2 regions of the Paenibacillus sp. 2KB_20 genome follow, and region 1 is predicted to be linked to the other one. Evidence: predicted binding sites of a transcription regulator. Region 1 holds the regulator's gene; the other holds the start of a gene.
What was found. Region 1 encodes NrdR, which represses ribonucleotide reductase genes. Its sites were predicted from a motif close to AACACNATATATNGTGTT; they were not measured.
Positions count from the first base shown of each region.

Region 1 (7,995 bases):
TGGTGCTGGGCATGAGGGTTGGTTTACGCTTTGCGTCCAAAGGCGGCATGCGTTTTATCTCTTATTTGCCTGCTTTTTTGTTAATCGTCATGGGTATAATGAAGCTGTTATGAGGTGAAGTCATGAATATCGGTTTAACCGGAGGAATTGCAACAGGCAAGAGCACCGTGTCCTCCATGTTGACCATGAAGGGAGCACTTCTCGTCGATGCGGATCTCATCGCCCGGGAAGTGATGCTCCCGGGTCATCCGGTGCTGGGTAAAGTGACCGAACATTTTGGACAAGCGATCCTGTTTGAGGACGGTACGTTGAATCGAAAAAAACTCGGGGAGATGATCTTCCATCATCCCGAGCAGAGAACGGTGTTGAATGAGATCACGCATCCGGCGATCCGGCAGGAAATCCGGGAACGGACGGAAGCGTATGAGCGGCAGTATCCGGACCGGCTCGTGGTAGCGGATATACCGCTGCTGCTTGAGGCTAAGGAGCATTATTCTTATCTTGACCAGATCGCTGTCGTTTATGTACCGCGAGAGCTGCAGCTAGAGCGTCTGATGGTGCGCGATGATCTTAACAGGGAAGCGGCAGAAGCGCGTTTAAACAGCCAGATGGATATCGAGGAGAAGAAGCGTCTCGCGGATATCCTTATTGATAACAGCGGAACATTGGCCGAAACACAGCAGCAGGTGGACAACCTGTGGGGCAGGCTGGTTCGGTTATGAGGTGGCTCCGTAAAAAAAGAGTGCTGCTTCTGCTGTTTGTCTCTTTTGTAGCGCTGCTGTTTCTGAGCTCGAACTGGATGACCTTGCTGTATCCGATTTATTATAAGGATGAAATCCGGAAGCATGCCGCTTACTATGAGGTCGATCCCTTCCTGGTGGCTTCCATCATTCGAGTGGAGACGAACTTCAAGCCAGGCAAGGAATCCAAGAAAGGCGCGCTGGGCATTATGCAGTTGATGCCGGATACGGCGAATTGGGCGATGGAAATGGCCAAGCTGCCATCGGTGAACCTGCTGAACGTGAAGAATGAAGTGGATGCGAATATCCAGTTGGGCACCTGGTATATTCAGAATCTGCACAAGGAAATGGACGGCAATCCGATTGCCGCCATCGCCGCTTACAATGCAGGCCCCGGAAACGTGAAGAATTGGATCAACAAGGGCATGTGGGATGGAACCTACGAGAATGTGAAGAGTATTCCTATCGGGGAAACCCGTCACTATGTACAGCGCGTGATTTATTATTATAATCAGTATACAGATGTATATAAGGACGGCTTTTAACAAAAAAGAGCGCTGGACAGGCTCTTACATCGAGCCGTCCAACACTCCTTTTTTAAGGAAGAATCGATTATTGACCGGAGAATTGACCAGCCAATTGTTGCTCGGCCAGGGTTACAAGACGCTTTGTGATGTATCCCCCGATCGAACCGTTCTCGTAGGAAGTCATGTTACCTTGGTATCCGTCTTGTGGAATGGAGATACCAAGTTCTTGAGCTACCTCGTACTTCAATTGCTCAAGAGCAGCGTTTGCGCGAGGAACAACCAGGTTGTTGGAGTTGTTGTTGCTTTGTGCCATGTTAAGTTCACCTCCTTGGGTTGGTAAAAGTATTATGTCTCGGGTTTCGCATTTTCATAACATAAAAGAACAAAGTTTTGCTGGTAAATTTTTCTGTAGCGCCATTCAAGGCAAAATACGCTGAAACGAAGGAAGTGAAGATGACTTTATGAAATGTCCATATTGCAGTTATGCCGGAACGAAAGTGCTTGATTCCAGGCCGGCCAACGAGAATAAATCCATCCGCCGCCGCAGGGAATGCGAGCAGTGCAGCAAGAGATTCACAACCTTTGAGATGGTGGAGGAAACGCCGCTGATCGTCGTGAAAAAGGACGGAAGCCGCGAAGAATTCAGCCGGGAGAAGGTGCTCCGCGGTTTGATCCGGGCATGCGAGAAGCGTCCGGTATCCGTGGACCAGCTGGATATGATTGTATCGGATGTAGAGAAGGCACTGCGCAATACCGCAGCAGCAGAGGTGGAGAGCCGCCAGATCGGGGAGCTTCTGATGGAGCGGTTATATCCGGTCGATGAGGTAGCTTACGTCCGCTTTGCATCCGTGTATCGCCAATTCAAGGATATCAATATGTTTATGAAGGAACTGAAAAGCCTGCTGTCCAAGGGTACGGACGTTTCGGAGTTGTAAGAGCGCCATGGTTCCGCACGATCCAGGTGCTCTTCTGGTGCTCTCATAGGGCCCATTATCATCATCGCTAAGTGACATTATATAGAGAAGTAAAAGGGATACAGCACGTCATCAAAAAATGTGAAAAACATGTTGACATGCCTGCTGATTTTTTATATGATATAGAAGTCGCTTACGGGGCCTTAGCTCAGCTGGGAGAGCGCATCGCTGGCAGCGATGAGGTCAGGGGTTCGATCCCCCTAGGCTCCATAATAAGAAAACCCTTGATGATATATCATCAAGGGTTTTTTGCTTTATTAGGACGGTTTTAAATACATATCTAATTGGATTTGGGGACGAATTGGGGACGAAATTAATATGGAGAAACATGCATGGCCATTCATTAGGTCATGAGAACATGCAGCGCAAGGGAGGAGCATATATTCAACGTGTCTTTAGCGCTTACTATTAGGAGGAAAAAGACATCGGTAAAGTCTCCGTACTAACATCTTTGGCCGCTGAACTTGGTCTGGATGAAACAGACGTCCAGCCAGCCTTCTCATCAAGGTTGGCTGGACGTCTTTTTTAGGATGTATACTTATTTTTCAGCAACGATGGCAAACATGGGCCTATGGCGATTGAGAATTTTTTCTCCTGCGCGATAAAAATCGGCATCGAAACCTTCATGGACTTGGATTTTGGCAAATCCGATATATCGCAGCATTTCGGCGTCCCATCCCGGCCTTCTTACGTAGGTCAATGGCAAGGTAAGCGCCAATTGATCCCCTTCTTCGATATCCTTCTCTTCGCGATAAGGCAAGTAACCTTGATCAATTGCCTCTTCTTTAGCTTTTCTAAACAGCTCCGCCTCTTGGGGATTACTCAAAAACAAATTCCAGTTGGCATCGAAGATCATCACTTGTCCGCCGTCGTTCAGCATGCCATGCCAATTTTGATATGCGGCAACAGGATTATATAGGAACCAGGTGACGTTTCTGGAAATGATGATATCATATCTTTCTTCCGTCTTGTAATCGATAATATCGGTTTCTATTACTTTGAAATTGCAGTTATGCTTTTGCGCATTTTTATTAGCTCTAGCCACCATTTCAGACGAGGAGTCAATGGCGGTAACCTCATGCCCCATCCAACTAAGCAAAACCCCGAAGAAGCCGGGACCTGTTCCCACATCTAGGATTTTCAAATTTTGTTTTCCGGATAACTGATGATTCAAGATCGCTTTCCATTGATCATAGGAGTCGGTTGCAAATTCCGTATCTACAATTTCATCATAGACAGCAGCTCCTTTGTCCCAATAGTCACGATATTGCTGCGCGAGTTTATGCTCTGTCATTATTCAGATCTCCTTTTTTTAAAAAAAATGTTGCAAATCGTAATGATTACGATTAATAATATACAAAGATTACTCAGTATGCAAGCGGTCAAGATCATAGCGGCTGTTTAATCACAAACAACCTAGAAGAAAATTAGGAGGAGCATGGATGTTGGGGAGATTTAGATTCGGAGTTGCAGGACTTGTCGCATTATCTTTGCTTATGGGGTGTTCAAAAGAAACAGACCCGGTCCCTGGCAAAGCAGAAGACAAGCAAATCGTTGTTGCCGTAACGCAGGACGCTGAGGGAGATAAGCTCGATGCTTCGACCTACAATGGATCAAGACATACGCATGCCGCTGTATATGACGCGCTTGTGGAATATGAAGGAGAAGGGGAGCTTGTTCCCAGCCTGGCTGAATTCTGGCAGGTCTCCGAAGACGGTAAGATGTACACTTTTCATTTAAGGAATCAGGTGCAATTCTCAGACGGCAGCCCATTGAATTCAACGGCGGTTAAGTTTTCCTTGGAGAGGGCGGTCAGCAGGGAAGAGAATGCCACGCTGGAAATATCCCGTTTGATTGCAAACATAGAAACACCGGATGATGACACCGTCGTGCTTTCTTTTAAACATACCGCAACTCAAGTGCTGTATGAGCTCAGCCAGGCAAGGCCGTTTCGGATTATGAGTCCAAACTCGGTAACTCCAGCGGGAGACGCGAACGGAACCTTTCAGCAAGCGATCGGCACGGGCCCTTGGAAAATAGGCAGTTACCGACAAGGGGTGGAGACCATACTGATAGCAAATGAACATTATTGGTTAGAGGAACCGTCAGCGTATTCACTCGTTTTTAGAGTGATTACAGATCCTCAGGCAAGGGTGATGGCGCTGCAATCCGGAGAGGTCGATCTTGCAGGCGGGGAACTTGGTAATGTTCCAGCAGAAAGTCTAAGTGTTTTCCTAAATAACGATAAGTACGTGGTGGAGACCGGGGCGAGTACGATGTCCTACTTTTTGGTCATCAACCAAAACCAGGCGTTTCTATCGGACAAGAACATTCGCCAGGCCGTCAATTACGGAAACGATACGAGCAAATATGCCGATGGCACCGGCGATGCCGTCAGAGGATTGTTTCAAGAGAAAGTTGCGTTTGTAACTGATGATAATCAGCCTTCCTATCCTTACAATCCCGAGAAGGCCAAACAACTGATCGAAGCCTCGGGCTACGAATGGAACGAAAAGAAGCGTCTTTACGAGAAAGGCGGGCAAGTCCTGCAGTTGCGGTTGGTCATTCAAACGGAAGAATATCCAGAATGGAAAGAGATGGCGGAGATTTTCCAAGACAACATGAAGCAGATCGGAATCCAAATCCACATTGTGAATCAGGAAAGGGCGGCATACTACGATACGCTGTGGGGCAGCAAGGATTATGACCTGCTGATGTACCGGACCTATACGGATGCTCAACTGCCGTATCGATTCTTATCCTCGTTATTCTACAGCTCGCCATCTACGCCGGGGGTTGCCTTTCAAGATCGTCCTTTGTCGGATTTGCTGGATCAAATTGCGGCTACGGTTTCCGTCGAGAAACAGCAAGCCCTGTTCGACCAAGTGTTTCTTCGAATGCATGAGGAAGCTATGTCGGTACCCATATACTATACCAAGCAAACCTTTGTTCATACGAGCGATGTGATTGGCTTTGCATTCAATGCAATCGAGGACGATCCGTTGAAATGGCATCGCTTGAAGAAAGAAGACCAGTAATGCTGCGTTCCATGATCCATCGCCTGCTGATGCTGATGATTACCTTTGTCCTGTTTTCGTTGTTCGTGTTCGCATTGATGCGTCTGGCGCCGGGCGATCCGGCGTCCATGATGCTGTTAGAGATCGGAGCGGTACCGGAGCAGTCGCTGGTGGCTGATCTACAGGAACAATGGGGACTCGACCAATCGTTCCTTCAGCAATACATGGCCTGGGTGTTTCAGATTGTTCAAGGAGAACTGGGACATTCCTTCATGTCGGGGGAACCGGTGTTACATGAAATTATAAGTCGTTTAGAGCCGACGTATAGACTCATTGCAGGCTCTTTTGTACTAACGATCATCATTTCCATACCGGTCGGGATATGGCTGGGGCTAAATGAGGGTTCGATTCCTGATCGAGTCGTATACTCGTTAACCATCTTGGGATTGTCCGTTCCTTTATATTGGCTCGCTATTCTTCTAATGTATGCGTTTGGCGTCATATGGCCCGTCCTTCCGGTTATTGGCAGTTCTACCTTGCTGCATTATGTACTTCCGGTGACGGCCATTTCGCTGGTACAAAGCGTTTATTTCATTCGAATGGTACGTTCCTATACCGTTCAGTACAGCAAATTCTCGTATATCGAGGCTGCAAGGGCCAGAGGTTTGCGTAACTCGATCTTATATCCATCCTATTTATTTCGCTCAATGCTCGTACCGGTCCTGACGTTAATCACGACGAGTCTGCCAAGTTTTTTCGGGGCTTCGATCATAACGGAAACGATCTTTAGTTTCCCTGGGTTCAGTAAATATATGCTTGAGGCTATATATCGCCGTGATTTTCCAGTCATTCAAGGGAGCGCGCTTCTAGTGGCTGCGTTTATCTTTGTGTTTCATTTTGTGACCGATATGCTGTACTTCTTAGCCGATCCACGCATTCATCTGGACAAGCAGAGGTGGGAACTATGATTCGTCTCATCCGGGTCAATAAACTTCCGGCAGCAGCGTTGCTGTTTATCGCGATTCTTATGATTACAGGACTCACCGCCCCATGGGTTTCGCCCTATGACCCGCTCCATACGAATCATGAGCAAAAGCTTCTTCCTCCAAGCCTTGCTCATCCCTTTGGAACGGATTATTTAGGAAGGGACTTGTTCAGTCGCGTGATCCACGGCATCAGTGAATCGGTGTTCCCTGTTTTCATCGTTCTCGGCGTTGTCATGCTGATCGGGCTTTTTGTTGGTACGGCGAGCGCTTTTTTTGGGAAAAAACTTGATATGTTCATGATGAGCGTGACGGATACATTTATGGCATTGCCGAATATCCTGCTCACGATCGTGATTGTCGGTTTTCTTGGTTTCGGCATGGAACATGTCTATTTTGCCGTGATACTGTCCTGGTGGGCCAAGTACGTGAGATTAATACGGGGTTTGATCCATGACGTTAAGAAGGAACCGTATATCATTGCTAGCAGGGTAAGCGGATCCTTTGGAATGAGAACGATGATAAGGCATATGATACCGAATATCGCGCCTCAGATTGGAACCATGCTGATCCTTGATGTAAGCAAGGTGATATTGACATTATCGGGTCTATCCTTTCTAGGGATTGGCGCGCAGCCTCCGTCACCTGAATGGGGGGTTATGTTGCTGGATGGGATAAATTACTTGCAGGTTGCATCGTGGATGGGTTTCTTTCCGGGGTTCATGATTTTTCTGACAGCCTGTTCCTTCCAGATTGTAGGCGAACGGCTAAGGAGGGAGAAATAAATGGAGGTCATAGTCGAAGTAAATCATCTGAACATTCGAAATGCGGAGGGTCTAACTCTGGTGAATAACAGCAGCTTTTCTTTGGAATCGGGGAAGACGTACTGTTTAATCGGAGAGAGCGGGAGCGGTAAAACGTTAACAAGCAAAGCCATGTTAGGGTTGCTTCCTGCTAATCTGCAAATGTCTGGTGATGTCCTGTTGCGCGGCCAAAAACTGAATCGTTTATCCAAGCGGAACTGGCGGAAAATCAGGGGGAGACATATAGGTGCCATTTTTCAGCATCCTGAACAAGCCTTGCACCCTTCTATTCCTATCGGAAAGCAATTGAGTGATTTGATGCGGAGCCACTTGCCCGTTTCGAGATATGAGGCTGAGAAGCAAGCGGAGCAGATGCTATCTCAAGTGCTCTTGAAAGAACCGGCACATGTGATGAAACGTTATGCTCATGAGCTGAGCGGCGGAATGAATCAACGTGTCATGATCGCGATGGCGCTGCTGTTAAAACCTGAAGTCATCATAGCCGATGAGCCCACGAGTGCACTCGATGTCACAACACAAGCAGAAATCATATCTCTTATGAGTTCTCTAGTACAAGAACTGGACATGAGTATGTTGTTTATTACGCATGACTTACTCCTTGCCGCTTATCTTGCGGATCGGATTGGTGTCATGCGTGCCGGCGAAATCATCGAGCAGGGAAGCCCGGATAAAGTCCTGGGGCAACCTGAGCATGAATATACCCAACGGTTATGCACGCATCGATCGCAGAGGTTTCTTAGCAAAGGAGGCGTATGAGCTCATGCTTCAAGTGCATCAGTTGCATAAAGAAATCAATGGAAGGGAGATTCTGAAAGACATCCAATTTACTATAAAAGATGGAGGCTCTCTGGCCATTGTAGGTGAGAGCGGCAGTGGAAAATCTACGCTGACCCAACTGATTATGGCATTGAAGCAGCCGACATCAGGTCA
Region 1 covers NZ_JBFRHH010000001.1:487,893-495,887, reverse strand. Annotated here, with positions in the region: gene AB4124_RS02295 (MntP/YtaF family protein) at 1-113, shown strand, start outside; gene coaE (dephospho-CoA kinase) at 123-722, shown strand; gene AB4124_RS02285 (lytic transglycosylase domain-containing protein) at 719-1,285, shown strand; gene AB4124_RS02280 (alpha/beta-type small acid-soluble spore protein) at 1,353-1,580, opposite strand; gene nrdR (transcriptional regulator NrdR) at 1,729-2,202, shown strand; tRNA gene AB4124_RS02270 (tRNA-Ala) at 2,379-2,451, shown strand; gene AB4124_RS02265 (class I SAM-dependent methyltransferase) at 2,780-3,535, opposite strand; gene AB4124_RS02260 (ABC transporter substrate-binding protein) at 3,684-5,279, shown strand; gene AB4124_RS02255 (ABC transporter permease) at 5,249-6,226, shown strand; gene AB4124_RS02250 (ABC transporter permease) at 6,223-7,026, shown strand; gene AB4124_RS02245 (ABC transporter ATP-binding protein) at 7,027-7,821, shown strand; gene AB4124_RS02240 (ABC transporter ATP-binding protein) at 7,826-7,995, shown strand, end outside.

Region 2 (7,995 bases), on a different contig from region 1:
TCCGTATTAAAACATCCGGCGCAAGCATGACGGCAGCCGCTCACGAATAGAACTGCCCGAACTCCTGGGCCTTCATTAATGCTCTCGGGGATATACCCGCACACATTCACAGATGTTTCACCCGATCCCTGACCTCAGCCTGCTTGGCCGAATTGAAGCGCTCCGTATAATTGCCCGTTAGGTATCCCGTCACCCTCCGCAGCCTCTGGAAGTTTCCATCCGCCTCCGAGGCTCCGCATCCAGGGCAAGAGCTTCCGATGATCCCTTCGTAATTGCATGCCGGGCAACGATCGACGGGATGGTTTACGGAGAAATATCCGATATTCTGCTGCAGGGCAAACTGTACGATGTCCCGAAAAGCAGCCGTATTCTGCCGGGCATTGCCGTCCAGCTCCACATACGAAATCGCTCCTGCATTACACAGCTCATGGAAAGGAGCCTCGGAACGGATTTTGCGGTACGCGGCCATCGGATAATACACCGGAATATGAAACGAATTCGTATAATACTCGCGATCTGTGACACCTTCGATCACACCAAAGGTTTGCCGGTCCAGCTTCGTGAATTTCCCCGATAACCCTTCTGCCGGCGTGGCAAACAACGTAATGTTCAGGTTATATCTTTCACTGGCTGCATCGCAAAACTGACGCATATGCCGGATGATCTCGATTCCCAGACTGCGGCTGGTCTCATCTTCTCCGTGGTGCAGCCCGGTTAACGCCTTCAGGCATTCAGCCAGCCCGATAAATCCAAGCGCAAGGGTTCCGTGCTTGATGAGCACGCGCACCTTGTCTTCCGGTGCCAGTGCCTCGCCGCCTTCCCACACGCCTTCCCGCATCATAAAATCAGACGCTTTGGCCGGTTGGTCGGCCTGCAGCTCGTAACGATGAATCAAACCCTCTACCGCAATCGTCAAATACTGATCCAACTGCTCGTAGAAGAGGTTCAGATCGGGCATATCCCGTTTGCCTTCGATAATGCCATGCTCAATGCCGAGACGAACCAGATTGATCGTATTAAAAGATAAATTGCCTTTGCCGCTTAGACGGTTTCGCCCGAACCGGTCTGAAATCGTCCGGGTTCTGCAGCCCATGGTGGCAATAATCGTGTCTGGCTCGTCCGGGTTATAGTAGACCAGATTAAACGATGCATCCACGTTGACAAAATTCGGGTAGAGCCTGCGGCTGGAGCACTCAACAGCTTTCAGGAACAGATCGTAGTTGGGCTCCCCTTCCGCCTGATTAATCCCCTGCTTGCACTGGAAAATATGCTGCGGAAATATCGGCGTCTCTCCCCCGCCGAGTCCTCTCATCGTGGCATCCAGTAGAGCGTGGGACACCAGCCTTCCTTCGGTTGACGTGCACATGCCATAGTTCAGCGATGTAAAAGGGATCTGTCCGCCGGCCCGGCTGCTCATCGTGTTCAGATTGTGAATCAGGGATTCCGCGGCCTGCTTTACTTCATTCACCGTTTCGTTATATGCATAGTGATATATTCGTGGATAAATTTCTTTCAATTGCTCATTGTCTACGTATAATTCGTTATCCAGAAGAACTCGTGCACCGGGTCTATTGTCCTCCACCTCTCCGAAGTAGGCCAGCCCTTTGCGAAAATGCCGACGAAACGATTTACCGACATACGGGGCCAGATCCCAATCGATTTTATTTCCGGACACGCCGCCGAATTGACTGTTCTGCTGGGATTGAAAGATGATGGCCACCAGCGCCATCGCGGTCATGATGCTCTGCGGCGGCCTAACCGATCCGTTACCGGTATTGAATCCCTTGGCCAATAGTCGGTCAAACGGAATGAAAATGCAGTTCGTTGTTCCGAGTGCATACTGGTCCAGGTCGTGCACATACACATAACCATCCCTCACCGCTCTCATGAGATCTCCTGGGAGGATGAATTTGCTTGCCATCCATTTGGCGTACTCGGAGCCGATCCGACTCATTTTTCCACTGAAGGATTCCCCGTTCAGATTCGCATTCTCCCGCAGCAGATCCAGATTCGTTACCCCAATAACATCCGTGCTGATCTTGTAAAGCTCTCCCCTCCGCATCCGCTCCAGGTCACGGGTTTCCCTGTAATGTTGATAAGCTGCCGCAGCCTCTGCATAACCTGTATTTTGCAAATGCTCGACAACAATATCCTGAATTTCCTCCACACTCACCTGCTCCATCTCCGCAGTGGCACGAACAACCGCATCGCCAATCTGCAGGGAAGCCTCCATGCGGGACACACCCTCAACGGCTATAAACGCTTTATCCACTGCATTCACAATCCGGTTTATCTCAAAATTCACCAGGCACCCGTCTCTCTTCATGACTTTCATGAAATCGATCAACTCCTTCTCCTTAGATCATCAACACACTATATATAGTCTCGGTTTATAAATTTACATCCATATATAGTTTGATGCTGTGAGATAGATCACGGCGGTCAGTCTGAGAAACGGATCAGGCGATTCCTGAAAACAGCCTTGGAGGCCTTAAACCCAACAAAAAAAGGCACTCGAGTGATCCATCGATCACATCGGGTACCTTCTTGCTTATCTACAGTAGAATTAACTTTCGGCGGGCGGCATTGGAGTTGGTGTCGGCTTCGCATAGCCTGTGCTGTATTTCTCGTCGATTGCGGTCCGAATATCCGTCAGGCTCTTGCCCTCGCTGCTCATTTTGGCAGATTCCACGGCAATGTCCAAACACACCCCGCAGCGGGTGCCATGATCGTCCCACACCACGGTGCCGTCCTCCTGAATCTCATCAATAAAACAGTTCAGGTTGCTCTCATGACCGGCACTCTCTCCACAGCCGCAATAACAAGGAATATATTTTAGGACATCACTCACCTGCGCAGACAAGGCATAGATCGTTTGCAGCTCGCTGGTCTGGCTCATCAAAAAGGTAGGCAGCTCGTCAATCGAAGCCGTCGCCTCCTGAATATCCCCGTTGGCCAGCTGCGTCTGATGTCCGTGCTCATGCGCTGCCTCGGCTGCCTGTCCACTTTCGACCTGCTCCTGGGCGTTTTTCCCCGAACAGCCGCTCAGCATAAGACCAGCGGACAGCAGCAGGATGACAAACCGTTGTTTCCCTGTTTTCATCATTCGTTTCCTCCATTTAGCTAAACTAGCGGCCATTGATCCCGTTATTGCTGTAAGACCCTATTCTTCGCGTCGTAATCGCTGATTGTGTGCGATCTTGGCTTCATTCCCCTGCTCCGTCGCCTGATAGAACACCCGGCGGGAGAGCTCCTTCGGCAGATATTCCTGCTTCACGTAATGGCCTGGATAATCGTGCGGGTACTTGTAGCCGACATGTCCCAGCTTCACCGCCCCCGAGTAATGCGCATCACGGAGATGAAGCGGAACCTCAGCCGATTTCACTTCATCCATGGCGGACATCGCCCGGGATATGGCGGTCACAACGCCATCCGATTTGGGGCTCTCCACCGCAAACAGAATCGCCTGGGCAATGTTCAACTTGGCTTCCGGCCAGCCGTTATTCCGGTAGGCATCCAGTGCGCTCACCGCCTGCACCATCGCTTGCGGATTAGCCAGCCCGATATCCTCGCTGCTGGCAGCGATCAAGCGGCGGATGAACACCATCGGGTCCATCCCTAGCTTTTCGACCGCATACAGGAACCAGAACAAGGCCGCATCACTGGAACCTCGAATGCTTTTATGGAAGGCAGACAGCACGTCATACTGCGTGGACTCGTCCGCCTTGACGAGCGGCTTGCGTATCGATTCTTCGGCCACTTCGAGCGTAATATGAACCCTGCCGCTTTCATTCGGGGGCGTGGTCATGGCCGCTAATTCGAGGGCGTTCAGAGCACGGCGGATGTCGCCGTTTGCCATCGTTGCAATATGCTCCAATGCTTCCTCGTCTGCCTGGAGATCCATGAATCCAAGTCCCTTATCTGGATCGGATAACGCGCGCTGCATGGCGATCATGGAATGGTTCTTAGTCAGCGGCTCAAGCTGGAACAAGGTTGAACGACTCATCAAGGCCCCATTTACGTAATGAAATGGATTCTCTGTTGTCGCGCCAATAAATATAATCGTACCGTTCTCCACGGCAGGCAGCAGCGCATCCTGTCTTGAACTGTTAAAGCGGTGAACCTCATCTAGGAACAGGATCGTTTTGGTGCCGTACAGACTGCGGTTGCTCTGGGCTTGCTCAATGACTTCCCTGACGTCCTTAACCGAGGCTTCCACCGCATTCAGCCGAACGAAGTACCCCTTCGTTTGCTGGGAGATAATATGCGCCAGCGTTGTTTTGCCGCAACCCGGCGGGCCGTACAATAAAATGGAAGAGACCTGGTCTGCTTCTATGGCACGTCTGAGCAGTTTGCCCGGTCCGATAATTTGTTCTTGTCCTATATATTCATCCAGCGACGAAGGGCGCATCCGATCGGCCAGCAGCCTGGAATCCCGGTCCCCTTCACGCCCGATACTGAATAAATCCATAACTACACTTCCTTGTCTGATATCAATGCAAAGATAAGCCGGTTTCAATCAAATCCGTCACACTCTATCATACCATATTCAATTTTGTCATGCCTGTAGCAAGCCTATGGACATCCACGCTAGTGGTTCGGATACCCATCGATATTCGCTGCACGTTTAACATGATAACCAACTTTTATCTTTCCGGAGCGTTACTTAATTATAGGAAATTATAGAGAAGCCTTATCTAAGGAGAGTGGCTATGACGACTCGCAAGAAGTCCAAACGAAAACCTATGCGAAAAATGACCCTCTACATCATCTTGGCAGCTGCACTCTTCTTTCTCGCCGTTTGGACTTTGATCCGGTATATCGATAACCTTGGTTCTTCCTACCAAATGCTTGGTTAAGCGCGGGCACAGCAAAAAGCCCCGCAGAGACAAGCACATGCAGACATGTACCACCCCACGGGACATTTTATGTTCTTTCCTCTTCGCGCTTAGTAACACAATCCTATCTTACTCTGCGGGCCAACCGATGGCTGTAATATCCGAAGCGTCCGCCGTCACATAAGAAGGACGCGCTTCACCATGCAGCAGCCACAGCTCATGCAGTGCCCGGGTGCAGCCGACGTACATCAGCTTGGCATCCCAAGCTTTTTCCGCGTAATGACTCCGATCCGCATCCGCCACCACAACCGCATCGAACTCAAGCCCTTTAGACAAATAAACAGGAAGCACGGAGTAACCACCCTGATACGTCCCTTTGCTGCCATCGATCAGATTCAGCATCGGCCATGCAGCAATTAATTGTTCATGCAGCTCTTGCGCTTCCCGCAAGGTTCGGGTGAGAATGGCTACCGTCCGATATTCCTTAGCGATGAGTGCCTCCATCGCCCGTTCCAAATCTCTTGTTCTGGATTTCTCCGACTCATAAGGAATGAGGCGAACGGCATCGCCGCTTCGAAATACGGGTACGGCGAGCAGATCACTGCTGACACCCTTCTCCAAAATGCCGTTGGCAAATTCGATGATCTCCATCGTCGAGCGGTAACTGCGTGTCAACGCAAAATAAGCTGTTTCCTCTTCCTTAAACAAGGAGCTCATTTCCTCCCACGCATGAACGCCGCGATAGGCATGAATGCCCTGCGACAAATCACCTAATATGGTGAAGGAATGTCCTCTTACGAACAGGTCCAGCACAGCTACCTGAAATGGCGAGAAATCCTGAGCCTCATCAATGACGATGTGGTCAAAGCGCTGCTCACCGGTAATATCATTCAGCAAACAGTGGAAATACAGCAGGGCAGGCAAATCCTCTTCATGGACCACGTTTTTCTTCAGATCTTTACGCGTTGCCGCGAGCACCTCGGACGGAATCAGAGCGGTTAGCTCTGCAAACATCGTTCCGGTTGCCTTTGCCGCACCAAACAATTGTTTATATAATGAGACCGGCTCAAATTTCGGCCATCGGTTCGCATAAGCCTTTTCTCGTTGAGTCGCTTTTTTCTTCCGTTCTTTCATAACGGCCGATGATGGCGATTTCTTCAGTTCCATCTCGACCCAGCGGTGCAATCTGGCAAGCAGCCGTTCCTTCCGTTTGGCCAGTGGATACGGTTTATACTCCTGGTAGAACCATTCCGCGATCGTCTCCTGTTTCAGTACGGCCCCGTCCCATGGTGAGAAGTCCCCATCCGGTAGAGCCTCGGTTTCGATAGCCTCCACGCAGCGCCGGATGATCTCCATCAGTCTTAATGAGCCTTTATAGCGCCCGCTGACATTATCGTCAATATCCGGGGTTCCCTGCCCCGGGTCGGTCTCGAACCATAGATGAAGCGTCTGTGCATGATCATCCGAAGCGAGCTCGATATCGAGCAGCTCCGCTGCCCAATCGCCAAACGTGCGCTGCTGTATATCGCCAACTCCGAGCTCGGGCAGTACGTCGGATATGTAATCCAGAAACATCAGGTTGGGTGCGAATATGATCATTTTCTCCGCGGTTACCTGCTCCTTGTATTGATAGAGCAAATAAGCCAGCCGATGCAGAGCCACCGTCGTTTTTCCGCTTCCCGCCACCCCTTGGATAATGAGAGCGGTATTTTTAGCAGCCCGGATGATTTTGTCCTGCTCGGCTTGGATCGTAGATACGATATCCCGAAGCCGGTTGTCCTTGTTCTCCCCGAGACGGTAGACCAAAAACTCATCGGATACGGCAGGTCCGCCGCTATCCCGATTGTACGTATCCGATACCCGTTCCAAAATTTGCTTGCGGATCACAACGTTGCGTTTTAAATACACCAGCCCCTCGATGATTCCTTCGGGTGCTTCGAACGATGCCGGGTCGGTACCGCCCGTAAACGAATAAAATAGGCTCGCGACCGGGGCTCGCCAATCAATCACCATCGGGTGATCCCCGGCATCTTCCTTATCGAAGCCGATCTTCCCGATGTAGAGAGGTTTCTTCGCTCCCGTTCCGCTCTCCTGAAAATCCAGCCTCCCGAAGTAAGGCTCCGGCAAACTTTTGGCGAGAGCCTGCCGTTTCTCTTCCCGCCCCGCTTCGAGCACCTGCTCCGTAAAATCATGGCCCGTGTATACGGGAATCCCGCGCAAACGTTCAAGCTGACGGTCAATTTCAACGATAACCTCGTTTAGCCTTGACTCTTCTTCTTGATAGGCACTTTGAAAAGATTCTGACACTTTCAGTTACCTCCTAAGAAACATATTTTTTCGCATCGAAAGTCTGGCTTTAAGGGCCGTGACACAAAAAGGAGTTCCATTGTAGCACAACTGGTACGAATATACTAGCAAAGCTCTGTCACAAGGAATTTCATGGTGCTGGTTTTCCATTCATACTCGCTTCGGCGATGACCATAAAAAACGCAGCGTCCATTGCTTTGGACACTGCGTTTTATTAACCACTCTATGTTTTGGTCGAAGGCGCGTTTCGTCCTGCCTTCCGCTTGTCTATCGTTTTCTCAATCCGAGTTTTACTGGATCATTATAACGAAACGCCACCCTTTTCGAGCAGTTCTCTGACCGTTACGCTGACCATAATCAGTCCGGCCACTGGCGGAACGAATGCATTGCTTGCCGGAGGCTGCTTCGCTTTCCGAATTTCAGGGGCATTCTCGGGTACGATCTTCTCCGTAACGTCCTGGCGGGGTTTCATCGGCTCCTCTAGTGAGAATACGACCTTGACCCCTTTCTTGATGCCGTCTTTGCGCAGCTTGGTGCGTACGATACGGGCAATCGGATCCATGGACGTTTTGGAGATGTCGGCTACCTGGAACTTCGTGGGGTCCATTTTGTTGGCTGCCCCCATGCTGGAGATGATAGGAATCCCGCGCCGCAGGCATTCCTTGATCAGATGTACTTTATAAATGATCGTATCCGACGCATCAATCACATAATCCAGATCGAATTTAAACAACTCTTCATACGTCTCTTCGGTGTAGAACATGTTCAGGGCGATCGCTTCACATTCCGGATTGATCAGTTTGACACGTTCAACCATCAGGTCTGCTTTCTTCTGACCTACCGTGGTCGT
Region 2 covers NZ_JBFRHH010000020.1:52,245-60,239, forward strand. Annotated here, with positions in the region: gene nrdG (anaerobic ribonucleoside-triphosphate reductase activating protein) at 1-110, opposite strand, end outside; gene AB4124_RS31375 (anaerobic ribonucleoside triphosphate reductase) at 107-2,335, opposite strand; gene AB4124_RS31380 (PCYCGC domain-containing protein) at 2,567-3,106, opposite strand; gene AB4124_RS31385 (replication-associated recombination protein A) at 3,164-4,471, opposite strand; gene AB4124_RS31390 (hypothetical protein) at 4,713-4,859, shown strand; gene AB4124_RS31395 (HelD family protein) at 4,968-7,145, opposite strand; gene AB4124_RS31400 (tRNA threonylcarbamoyladenosine dehydratase) at 7,447-7,995, opposite strand, start outside.
Region 2: AB4124_RS31375 (anaerobic ribonucleoside triphosphate reductase) is a predicted target of NrdR. The motif match lies at 2,370-2,387, and genes of this name have one in related genera.